DNA from 2 places in the Micromonospora aurantiaca ATCC 27029 genome. Region 2 is predicted to be linked to the other one. Evidence: riboswitches for the same ligand, from Rfam matches in the RefSeq annotation. Region 2 holds a riboswitch; the other holds the start of a gene.
What was found. Region 2 has a riboswitch for thiamine pyrophosphate ahead of MICAU_RS24070 (ECF transporter S component). Riboswitches for the same ligand answer to the same signal wherever they lie in the genome.

Region 1: it holds a riboswitch for thiamine pyrophosphate, as region 2 does, so the genes downstream of both, thiE (thiamine phosphate synthase) here and MICAU_RS24070 (ECF transporter S component) in region 2, are expected to answer to the same signal.

Annotation. Positions count from the first base shown of each region.
Region 1 is NC_014391.1:6,155,956-6,161,609, forward strand. Features, by position in the region: gene MICAU_RS27350 (thiazole synthase) at 1-124, opposite strand, end outside; gene thiS (sulfur carrier protein ThiS) at 129-329, opposite strand; gene thiO (glycine oxidase ThiO) at 320-1,390, opposite strand; gene thiE (thiamine phosphate synthase) at 1,443-2,069, opposite strand; TPP riboswitch at 2,064-2,175, opposite strand; gene MICAU_RS27370 (DUF559 domain-containing protein) at 2,294-3,205, shown strand; gene MICAU_RS27375 (aldo/keto reductase) at 3,741-4,703, opposite strand; gene MICAU_RS27380 (nucleotidyltransferase family protein) at 4,725-5,531, opposite strand; gene MICAU_RS27385 (ABC-F family ATP-binding cassette domain-containing protein) at 5,528-5,654, opposite strand, start outside.
Region 2 is NC_014391.1:5,444,538-5,450,191, forward strand. Features, by position in the region: gene MICAU_RS24050 (acyl-CoA dehydrogenase family protein) at 1-1,207, opposite strand, end outside; gene MICAU_RS24055 (DUF6328 family protein) at 1,316-1,816, opposite strand; gene MICAU_RS24060 (sugar isomerase domain-containing protein) at 1,908-2,657, opposite strand; gene MICAU_RS24065 (alpha/beta fold hydrolase) at 2,654-3,490, opposite strand; TPP riboswitch at 3,567-3,673, shown strand; gene MICAU_RS24070 (ECF transporter S component) at 3,749-4,339, shown strand; gene MICAU_RS24075 (ABC transporter ATP-binding protein) at 4,436-5,654, shown strand, end outside.

The DNA of each region.
Region 1 (5,654 bases), 710 kb from region 2:
ACGTCACCAGCTCGGTGCCGGAGGCGCGGATCGCCTGCTCCAGCACGTGCAGGTTGGCCGCGCCGCCGGTGCCGAGGATGAGCCGGGAGCCGAACGCGACCCCGCCGATCTCCAGTGTGGACATCCGCTCACCCGCCCTGGGTGGCGCTGAGTACCTCGACCCGGTCGCCGTCGCGCAGCACGCTCGCCGACCAGCCGCCGCGTGGCACCACCTCGCCGTTGACCGCTACGGCGAGCCCGCGCTCCCGGTCGGTGACGGTGCGGACCACCTCGGCGACGGTGACGCCCTCGGGCAGCGTCCGGCCGGTGCCGTTGACGATCAGTTCCACGTGCGCTCCTTCCCGAAGCGGTCCGGGGTGAAGGGGGCGAGCGCGGGATCCGGCTCGCCGGTGACGATCAGCTCGGTGACCAGGTCGGCGGTGACCGGGGTGAGCACGATGCCGTGCCTGTGGTGCCCGGTCGCCGCGAGCACGCCCGACTGCCCGGGGAGCGGCCCGATGATCGGCGCGTTGTCGGGCGTACCGGGGCGCAGCCCGGCAACGGCCTCCACCAGCTCGTACTCGACGAGTTCCGGCACCAGCTCGGCGGCGGCGCGCAGCAGTGTCAGCACGCCACCGGCGGTGACCTCGGTGTCCGCGCGCTCCTCCACAGTCGCCCCGACCACGACCTCACCGCTGTCCCGGGGCACCAGGTAGACCGGCTCGCTGTCCGCGTACCCCCGGATCACGTGCCGGAAGCCCGGCGGACCGCCACCCGGCGCGCGCAGCCGCAGCACCTGGCCCTTGACCGGCCGGACCGGCAGGCCGGTCAGCGCCGCCGCGCCGCAGCCGGCCGCGACCACAGTGACCTGGGCGTCCACCTCGGACAGCGCGCCGACGCGGGCCGGGCGCAGCTCCACGCCGGCGCGCTCCACGGCCGTCCGCAACGCGGCGACCAGCCGTCGCGGATCCACTTGGTGGTCGCCGGGGGCCACCGCGCCGCCACGCACGCGCGGTGCCAGCGCCGGCTCGCGGTCGCGCAGCTCCGAGGGGCGCAGCGGCGTGATCGGCAGTCCCAGACCCCGTTGGTACGACCACAGCCGCCCCGCCTCGGCCAGGTCGTCGGCGGTGAGCCCGACCACGAGCGTGCCCTCGGTGCGGTAGCCGATGTCGACGCCGCTCGCCCCGGCCAGCTCGGCCGCGAAGCCGGGCCAGCGGGCGGCGGACCCGATGAGAAGCGCTGTGAGTTCGTGCTCACCGAAGTACGCCTCCGCGACCGGCGACAGCATCCCGGCGGCCACCGACGAGGCGCCCGACCCGGGCCGGTCGTCGTGCACCACCACGCGCAGTCCGCGCTGCGCGCACCGCCACGCGATCGCGAGTCCCACCGGCCCGGCGCCCACCACCGCCACGTCGGTAAGGAAGGGCCCCTGTTAACGCCTCCGGTAGAGGAAGGGCCCCCTTTTAACACGTCAGCGCCCGCAGCAGCTCGGCGGTGGCGTGCGCGGGATCGGCAGCCAGGCTGAGCGCGCCGACCACCGCCACCCCGTACGCCCCGGCGGCCCGCAGCGCCGGCACGCTCGCGGCGGTCACCCCGCCGATCGCGATCACCGGAACGCTGACCGCCTCGGCGACCGCGCGTATCCCCTCGGGGCCGATCGGGTCCGGCAGGCCGGACTTGGTGGTGGTGACGTGGCACGGGCCCACGCCCAGGTAGCTCGCGCCCGCATCCACGGCCGTACGGGCGCCCACCGGCTCCCGGGCGGTCGCGCCGAGCACCGCGTCCGGGCCGAGCACGCGGCGCGCGGCTGCGACCGGCAGATCGTCCGCGCCGACGTGGCCCCCGGCGGCGTCCACCGCGAGCGCCACGTGCAGCCGGTCGTTGACCAGGCACTGTGCCCCGTACGGCCGGCACGCCTCGGTCACCCGGCACGCCAGCTCGTACGCCTCCCGGTCGGTGGCGTCGTCCTCCACGCGCACCTGCACGACGAGGTCGGCGCCCGCCACGGGCAGGGCGGCACGCAGCACGGCGAGCGGGTCACGCCCCGGCCGGGTGTCGGTGATGAGATGCAGTCGTCCCAGGGACAGCACGGCAACGCTCCTCCCTGCGCCGGCATTACCCGGATCAGGTTCGACGGTCGGGGGCTCCCAGCCCCCCTCTCAGCCCGGTCCGCACCGGGCTCCCGTGGGTCACTTGCGGCCTACCGTACGACGCCTCCCGCCCGTACGGAACCCCGGGTGAGGTTTTTCCCAGGAACCGTTCACATGCCGTACCGGGGCAACAGGTGACCGTCTCGTCACGACACGCTGCCGGGATGTCCGTTCCCGCCCGTGTCCCGCGCCGCCTGGCGATCCTGCCGTTCCGGGGCAGCCGTGCCGTCTCCGAAGGACTGCTCACCTGGACGATGCTGCGCGGGCCGACGTGGATCCGCCTGCTGCCGGACGTGTACGTGCACCGGGACGGACACCGCGCCGACGACCACCGGATGTGGTGCGAGGCGGTGGCGTTGCGCCTGCCGCCGGGTGCCGCACTGGCGGGACGCAGCGCCGCCTGGTTGTTCGGCACGGACGTGCTCAGCCGCGACGCGCCGGTCACCGTGCTGCTGCCGAGCCCGGCCCGCATGCGTCCTCATCCACGGCTGCTGGTGACCCGGTCGCCCCTGCCCGAGTCGGACCGCACCCGGTTCGCGGGGCTGCCGGTCACGACCCCGCTGCGTACCGCGTTCGACCTGGGCCGGCAGGGCTCACTCGCCGAGGCGCTGGTCGCCGTCGACGCGCTGCTGCGTCGCCGGGTCGTGAAGCTGCCCGTCCTGCGGGCCTACGCCGCCGACCGGCCGGGTTGGCCGGGCGCTCCGCTGCTGCGCGAGGTACTGACGATGGCCGAGCCGTTGAGCGAGTCCCCGATGGAGACGCGGCTGCGGCTGCTCCTCCTCGACGCCGGTCTCGGCCCGCTGACCGCCCAGCACGAGGTGCGCGCCGGCGGACGCTTCGTGGCCCGGGTGGACCTGGCCTGGCCGGCTCTCCGCCTCGCGGTCGAGTACGACGGCGACCACCACCGGGAACGGGCTCACTTCCGGCGGGACGTGGCGCGCCTGAACGCGCTCCGCGCGGCCGGGTGGGTCGTGCTCCGGTTCACCGTCGACGACGTGCTACGCCGGCCCGACGCCACTGTCGCCCTGGTGCGCCAGGCCCTGGCAGAACGTCGCGCCGCCGCGGCAAACCACTGATCCGCACCCGCCGCCCGCCGAACCCCGCCGCGCCCCCGCAGCCCGCAGCCCGCAGCCCGCAGCCCGCAGCTACGAGTCTCGCCCCGCCGCGCCACCGGCCCGGCCACCGCCACCCGCCGCCTGGCCGAGCCGGACCGAGGCGGGCCGAGCCGGGCCAAGCCGGGCCGGGCCGGGCCGCCCGAGACACCACGGGCGTCAGGAGGCCGCCCGCAGACACCTATGGCGTTCCACTCGCGACTGAAACTGGCGACAAGTGGAACGCCATGGGTGTCTCGAGGCCCTCTTGACACCCATACCGTTCCACCCATCGTGAGCGCTGCCTCTGAGTGGAACGCCATGGGTGCCTCCGCGCGGCGGGCGGGCCCCGGTGGGCGCACGCCCGCCGCGCGGGGCAAGCCCCGACGCCGCACGCCGACGAGCGGGCGCACCTGCGACGCGCGGGCGGAACGAACACGGGTGGACCAAACGCGCGGGCGGACCCGACGCGCGAGCGGGCCCAACGCGCGGGCGAGTGCGTCGGCACCGGCAGGGACGATCAGAGGATGGCGTCCAAGGCGGTCAGGTCGTCGTCGGACGGCTGCCACGTCCCGGCTTCGGCATTGGCCTTCACCTGGTCGGGAGTGGTCGCGCCGGCGATCACCGACGTCACGGCGGGACGGGCCGCCAGGCCGCCGATCGCCACCTGGAGCATGCTGATTCCGCGCTCGGCCGCGTACGCCTCGATCGCCTCGATGACGTCCCAGCGCGCGGCGGCCAGCCGCTCGGCGTACCGGCCGCCACCGGCCAGGCGGCTGCCCGCCGGGGGCGCCTCGCCGCGCTTGTACTTGCCGGTGAGCAGCCCGTTGGCGAGCGGGAAGAACGGCAGCATGCCGAGGCCGAACCGCTCGCAGGCGGGGATCACCTCGTCCTCCACCCCGCGCTCCACCAGCGAGTAGTGGTTCTGCGCGGAGATGAACCGGGTACGCCCCTGCGACGACGCGGTCCAGTCGGCGTCGGCGATCTGCCACCCGGCGAAGTTGGAGTTGCCGAGGTAGCGCACCTTGCCGGCGGTCACCAGGTCGTCCAGCGCGGCGAGCGTCTCGTCGATCGGGGTGCCCGGGTCGGGCTCGTGCATCTGGTACAGGTCGATGTGGTCGGTGCCGAGCCGGCACAGCGACGCCTCGACCGCGCGGGCGATGTAGCGGCGGGCGCCCCGGGCGCCGTGGTCCGGCCCGTTCGCGCCGTTCATGTCCATGCCGAACTTGGTGGCCACCACCACGTCGTCGCGGCGGCCCTTGAGCGCCTGGCCGAGCAGTTCCTCGGAGGCACCCTGCGGCTCGCCGTAGATGTCGGCGGTGTCGAAGAAGTTGATCCCGGCATCGAGCGCGGCGTCCACCACCGCCCGGGTGCCGTCGAGGTCGAGTTTGCGGCCGAAGTTGTTGCAGCCGATACCGACAACTGACACCACGAGCCCGGAGTCGCCCAGCCGGCGATAGGTCATCTCACTCACGAGATCCACCCTATGCCCGCTGCCCGGGTGTCATCCGGGCAGCGGCAGCACCTGGTCGGCCAGCGTCCGGGCGGCACCGATCGTCGCCGCCAGTTCCTCAGGGGTACGCCCCACCGCGCCCAGCAGCGCCTGCGCCCGCTCGGCGAAGTCCGGCGGCGCACCGGGCAGGCGCCCGGCGGAGACGATCATGCCCTTCTCGTTGACCAGCCACCGCCCGGCCCGGCCGTGCAGCGCGTGGACCAGCACGCCGACCACCCGGAACAGGCAGCCCGCCACGTAGCCGGCGTCACCCCCTGCGGCGCCCTTCGCGGCGCCGTCGAGCAGCAGCCCGGTCTCCCAGCCACCGGCGACCAGCGCGGCGCCGAGCGCGGGCGGGTAGTCGACGGTCTCGGCCCGCAGCGCGGTCAGCTCACCGGTCGGGTCGCCGAGCACCCGCCCGAGCGCCACCTCCCCGGCGTACGCGTGCGAGTAGAAACCGAGCGGATGCCCGGCCTGCGCCTCGACCGTGTAGCGGCCGGCCCGGCAGTCCGCCCAGACCCGGTGCACCCGGTCCAGGTCGCGGTAGATCCAGTCCACCGCCGCCCCGCCGACGCGCAGCCAGCCGCCCCCGTCGACCCACGGTCCCCAGCCACCCGGGGCGGTGAGGTCCACCGGCCCGTCGGCGATCGAGGCGGCCACCGCGCGCAGCCCGGCCAGGTCCGGCGCGCCCCGGTAGTAGAGGCCCACGTCCCAGTCGGAGTCGGGCCGGTGGTCGCCGCGGGCCCGGCTGCCGCCGAGCGCCACCGCGACCACGCCGTCCACCGCGCACAGCCGGTCGGCCAGGTCCCTGTCGATCACCCCACGTCCCAGACCGGCTCCGGCGTCTCCACCACGTCGCCGTCGCCCCGGAACAGCACGAACCGGTCGAAGGTACGGGTGAACCACCTGTCGTGCGTCACCGCGACCACAGTCCCCTCGAAC
Region 2 (5,654 bases):
TCAGCTCGTCGGCGATCCGCCAGGCCATCTCGCTGGCGTAGAGCTTGACCAGCGCCGCCTCGATCCGGATGTCGTTGCGGTCGTCGTCGGCGAGCATGCAGGACAGGTCGAGCATGGACTCCATGCCGTACGTGGTGGCGGTGATGAAGGCCAGCTTCTTCGCCACCGCCTCGTGCTCGCCCACCGGGCGGCCCCACTGGACCCGGTCCGCCGCCCACTCGCGGGCCACGTTGAGCGCCCACTTCCCGGCGCCGACGCACATGGCAGGCAGCGAGAGCCGGCCGGTGTTCAACGTGGTCAGCGCGATCTTGAGGCCCTTGCCCTCACCGCCGATCACGTTCTCCTTCGGCACGAACACGTCGTGGAACCGGGTGAGGCTGTTCTCCAGGCCGCGCAACCCGACGAAGGAGTTGCGCCGCTCCACGGTGATGCCGTCGCTGTCGCCCTCCACCACGAACGCGGTGATGCCGCCGCGCCGCCCCTCGCCGGCCGGCACCCGGGCCATCACCACCAGCAGCGTGGCGAGCGTGCCGTTCGTGGCCCAGAGCTTCACCCCGTTGAGCCGGTAGCCGGTGCCGTCGGCGGTCGGCTCGGCGGTGGTGGCGAGCCGGGCCGGGTCGGAGCCGACGTCCGGCTCGGTGAGCAGGAACGCGGAGACCTCACCGGCGGCGAGCCGGGGCAGGAACCGTTCCTTCTGCTCGGGCGTGCCGAACATCTTCAGCGGCTGCGGCACGCCGATCGACTGGTGCGCGGAGAGCAGCGCGCTGACCGCCGGGTTCACCGAGCCGACGAGCATCAGCGCCCGGCAGTAGTGCAGGTTACTCAGCCCCAGCCCGCCGTACTTACGGTCGATCTTCATGCCGAACGTGCCGAGCCCGGCCAGGCCGTGGAACACCTCGTCGGGGATGCGCGCGTCCCGCTCGATCGCCTCGCCGTCCACCTCGGACGTCAGGTACGCGCGCAGCGAGCCGAGGAACTCGTCGGCGCGGGCCACCTCGGCCGGATCGGGGCGGGGCCACGGGTCGATCAGGTCGAGCCGGAATCGGCCGAGGAACAGTTCCTTGCCGAAGCTGGGCCGGTCCCAGGCCGACTCGCGGGCCGCCTCGGCTACCTGCCGGGCCTCCTTCTCGGAGACCTGGCCCGCCTCGGCGGGCAGCGGCCCCGCGCCGTCTGGTGACTCGGGCCGGCTGTTCTGTGTCGTGGTCACGGCTGCCTCCTCGTCGGTCCGGCTGCGTCGACGCGTTCGACGAAAACGACGCTACCCCCGGGTGTTACCCAGGGGTAGCGCTGCGTGCACGTCCGATTTGGCGGACGGTCAGTCGGTGAGCGTCTGCGGGTTGTCGTCCTCGTCGTCGATGTCGTCCTCACCCCAGTTGCGCCGGCTGAACGGCAGGATGGCCCAGAAGATCAGGAACCAGAGGCCGGTGAGCGCGCTGAGCAGGAACGCGATCGGCCGGTCCAGCACGAAGTCGGTGACCAGCAGGACCGAGCTGACCATCGCGATCAGCATGAAGAACAGGCCGCCGGTGGCCATCCGGTGGGCGAACCGGACCAGCTCCGGCTTACGCCCCTGCCGGAACAGCGCCCGGTGGAACGCGACCGGAGAAATGATCATCGCGGCGGACGCGGCGGCGGTCAGCAGCGCCACGATGTAGACGTCGCGCTGGAACTCCGTGGTCCGGCCGAACCCGTTGCTGAACGGCAGCGTCAGCAGGAAGGCGAAGAGGATCTGCACGCCGGTCTGCGCGACCCGCAGCTCCTGCAACAGATCGGCGAAGTTGCGCTGCCAGCGCTGCTTCTCGGATTCCTTGGACACTCGCGGACCTCCCCGGGAGACGGCACGGCCGGCGGGTGAACGCCCACCGGCAGGACCGCCTGTGCCCCGTACGGATGATCACGAAACCGGTTCAGGAACCGCGGCGGATCCGGCCCGCGTACCGTGCCTCCAGTTCGGCGTTGTGCTCGTCGCCGCCGGTGATGTTCGCGGACAGGTAGACCGGCGGGCGCTGCCCCGCCGCGACCAGCCGGGCCACCACCTCGGCGACGATCTGCTGGGCGAGCAGCGCCGCGGTGATCGAGGAGACCGCGCCGACCGCGCCGCCGCCCGGCAGCGGCAGCGTGGCGTCGCCGTACGGGGCGCCGTTGTCCAGCACCACGTCGGCGAAGTCGGCCAGCTTGCGGCCGGACGGGTGCCGCGAGGTCATCCGCGCCGAGTGCTGTGCCGACGTGATCGCCACCAGGCCGTGCCCGCGTTCCTTCACGATGGACGCGAACTCGACCATCGCCCCGTTCACGCCCGAGTTCGAGGCCAGCACGAACACGTCCTGCGGCCGGATCGGCGCCAGCTCGTAGAGGCGGTGCGCCACCGCCGGGTCGCGTTCCAGCTTCGGGCCGAGCACGTCGGCCGGGTCGCCGCCGATCAGCACCAGGTCACGCAGCGCGATCCGGTTGGTGGGCACCAGCCCGCCGGCCCGGCCGGCGATCTCCATGGCCAGCGCCTCGGAGTGCCCGGTGCCGAACGCGTGCACCACACCGTCGGCGCGCAGCGCCGCCGCGATCAGGTCGGCCGCGTCGGCCACGTTCTGCCGCTGCTCGGCGGCGACCCGGCCGATCGTCTCGGTCACCACCGCCAGGTACGCCTCGGCGCTCACCGTCATGCCTCCTCCGTTCCCGCGCACCGGGCGAGGATCGCCTCGGCCAGCGGGCCGGGCGCCTCGTCCGGGATCCAGTGGCTGACGCCGGACAGCGTCACGAACCGGTAGTCACCGGTGACGTGCGCGGCGCACGCCTGCGCGGCCGTCCGGCCGATCGCCACGTCCTTGTCGCTCCACACGAACGTGGTGGACACCCCGACCGGGGCGACCGCCTTCATGTCCGCACCGGTCATCGCGCGGTACCAGTTCAGCGCCGCCGTCAACGCGCCCGGCTCACGCATCGGCTCGGCGTACCGGGCCACCACGTCGGCGTCGCCCACTCCGCTCAGCAGCTTGCGCAGCGTGGCGCCGTTCCACGCCAGCAGCACCTTCTCCGCCGTACCGGGCTTGCGGAACAACGCGATGTAGGCGGACTTGACCTTCTGCCGCGGGTCGGTGGCGAGCGCGTGCCCCATCGCGGCCGGGTGCGGCACCGACACCGCGGTCAGCGTCCGCACCCGCTCCGGGTGCGCCGCCGCCAGCCCCCACGCCACGATCGCGCCCCAGTCGTGGCCGACCACGTGCGCGCATGTCACCCCGAGCGCGTCGAGCACCGCGGCCGCGTCGGCCACCAGCTCCGGAATCCGGTACGCCCCGACGTCCGCCGGACGCGCGCCGGGCGAGTAGCCGCGCTGGTCGAGCGCGTACGTGCGCAGCCCGGCGGCGTGCAGCGCGGGCGTGACCGCGTCCCACTCACCGGAGTGCTGCGGAAAGCCGTGCAGCAACAGGACCGGGTCACCGTCCTCGGGGCCGCCGGCGCGTACCTCGAACGTCAGTCCCCGCGCATCCACCAGCATGATCGCCACCATACCGACACTCGCCCTGCTGGGCCGGGGCCCGTGGTCGGTGCTAGCGTCTGCGACGAGACAACTTCACATCCGACAGGGGAGCGCACAGCGCTGAGAGTGCGGGCCGGTGCCCGCAGACCCTCGAACCTGATCTGGGTAATGCCAGCGCAGGGAGTTCGGTCGACCTCCAGCCGCGTCGCCGTCCGGTGACCACCGGGCGCGGCGTGCGTCTTCTCCTGGTTCACCTCGACGAACTGGGAGCCAACCGTGAACCACACCGACAGCAACCGCTGGCGTACCGTCGACATCGTCGTCGCCTCGGTCATCGCCGTCGCCTTCGGCGTCGTCTTCTGGGCCTGGGGCCTGCTCTGGAGCGCCACCGACGCGGCGTTCGCGTTCTTCCCGCCGGCACAGGCCGTGCTCTACGGCGTCTGGCTGATCCCGGCGGTGCTCGCCGGCCTGATCATCCGCAAGCCGGGCGCCGCGCTGTACTGCGAGACGGTGGCCGCGATCATCTCGGCCCTGCTGGGCAGCCAGTGGGCGAGCATCGTGATCCTCCAGGGCCTGATGCAGGGCATCGGCGCCGAGCTGGCCTTCGCCGCGTTCCGGTACCGCTCGTTCCGACTGCCGGTGGCGGTGCTGGCCGGCGCGCTGACCGGCCTCGGCGCGGCGATCTTCGACTTCGTCTACTGGAACAAGGCGTTCGACTTCGCCTCCTACCGCCTCCCGTACGCGCTGATCACGATCGTCAGCGCCACGATCGTCGCCGGTTTCGGCGCGCACGTCCTCACCCGCGCGCTGGCGAACACCGGCGTCCTGGACCGCTTCCCCGCCGGCCGCGACCGAGCCCTGGTCTGACGCCTCCATCGTGTCGATCATGAAGTTGGCGGCCGTTTCGGCACCCGTCATCGCCGTCAACCTCATGATCGACGGAGAAGAGGGGGTGGGTGGGCGGTGAGCGGGGTGGTGCTGCGGGGGTTCGGGTGGCGGCACGGGGGACGGAAACGCTGGGCTCTGCGCGGGGTGGATCTGCGCGTGGAGAGCGGCGAGCGGGTGCTGCTGCTCGGACCCTCCGGCGCCGGTAAGAGCACGCTGCTGGCCGCGCTGGCCGGGCTGCTGCCGGAGGACTCCGGCGAGCAGGAGGGCACCGTCGAGATCGACGGGCTGGACCCGCGCAAGGCCCGCGAGCGCGTCGGCATCGTCTTCCAGGACCCGGAGACCCAGCTCGTGATGGCCCGCTCCGGCGACGACGTGGCGTTCGGGCTGGAGAACCGTGGCGTACCCGCCGGGGAGATCTGGCCCCGCGTCGACGAGGCGCTGCACCGGGTCGGCTTCCCGTACGACAGGGACCGCCCCACCGCAGCGCTCAGCGGCGGCGAGCAGCAGCGGCTGGCGCTGGCCGGCACGCTCGCGCTGCGTCCCGGGCTGCTGCTGCTCGACGAGCCCACCGCCAACCTCGACCCGGCCGGTGCCACCCTGATCCGCCGGGCCGTCGCGAACGCGCTCGACCCGGACACCACGATGGTCCTGGTCGAGCACCGGGTCACCGAGGCACTGCCGCTGGTCGACCGCGTCGTGGTGCTGGAACCCGGCGGCGGGGTGCGCGCCGACGGGCCGCCCGAGGCGGTCTTCGCCGCGCACGGCGACGCGCTGGCCACCGCCGGGGTCTGGGTACCCGGCCACGTCGCGCCACCCCGGCACGCCACCACGCCGCCCGGCGACGTGCTGCTCACCGCGGAGCGGCTCGGCCTGCCGCCCCGGCTCGACCCCACCGATCTCCGGGTACGCGCCGGCGAGGCGCTCGCCGTCCTCGGCCCCAACGGCGCCGGCAAGTCCACACTGGCGCTGCTCCTGGGCGGCCTGCTGAAGCCCGGCACGGGCGCCGTCACCGCGTCGGCGGCACTCGCCGGGCGGGACGCGCGTACTCCCCCGCACCGCTGGCGGGCACCCGCGCTGGTACGCCGGATCGGTTCGGTGTTCCAGGACCCGGAACACCAGTTCGTCACCGCCACGGTCCGCGACGAGCTGGCGCTCGGCCCGCGCCGCACCGGCCGGCCCGAGTCGGCGGTGACCGCCACCGTCGACGAGCTGCTGCACCGGTTGCGGCTGGACCGGCTGGCCGGCGCCAACCCGTACACCCTCTCCGGTGGGGAGGCGCGGCGGCTGAGTGTGG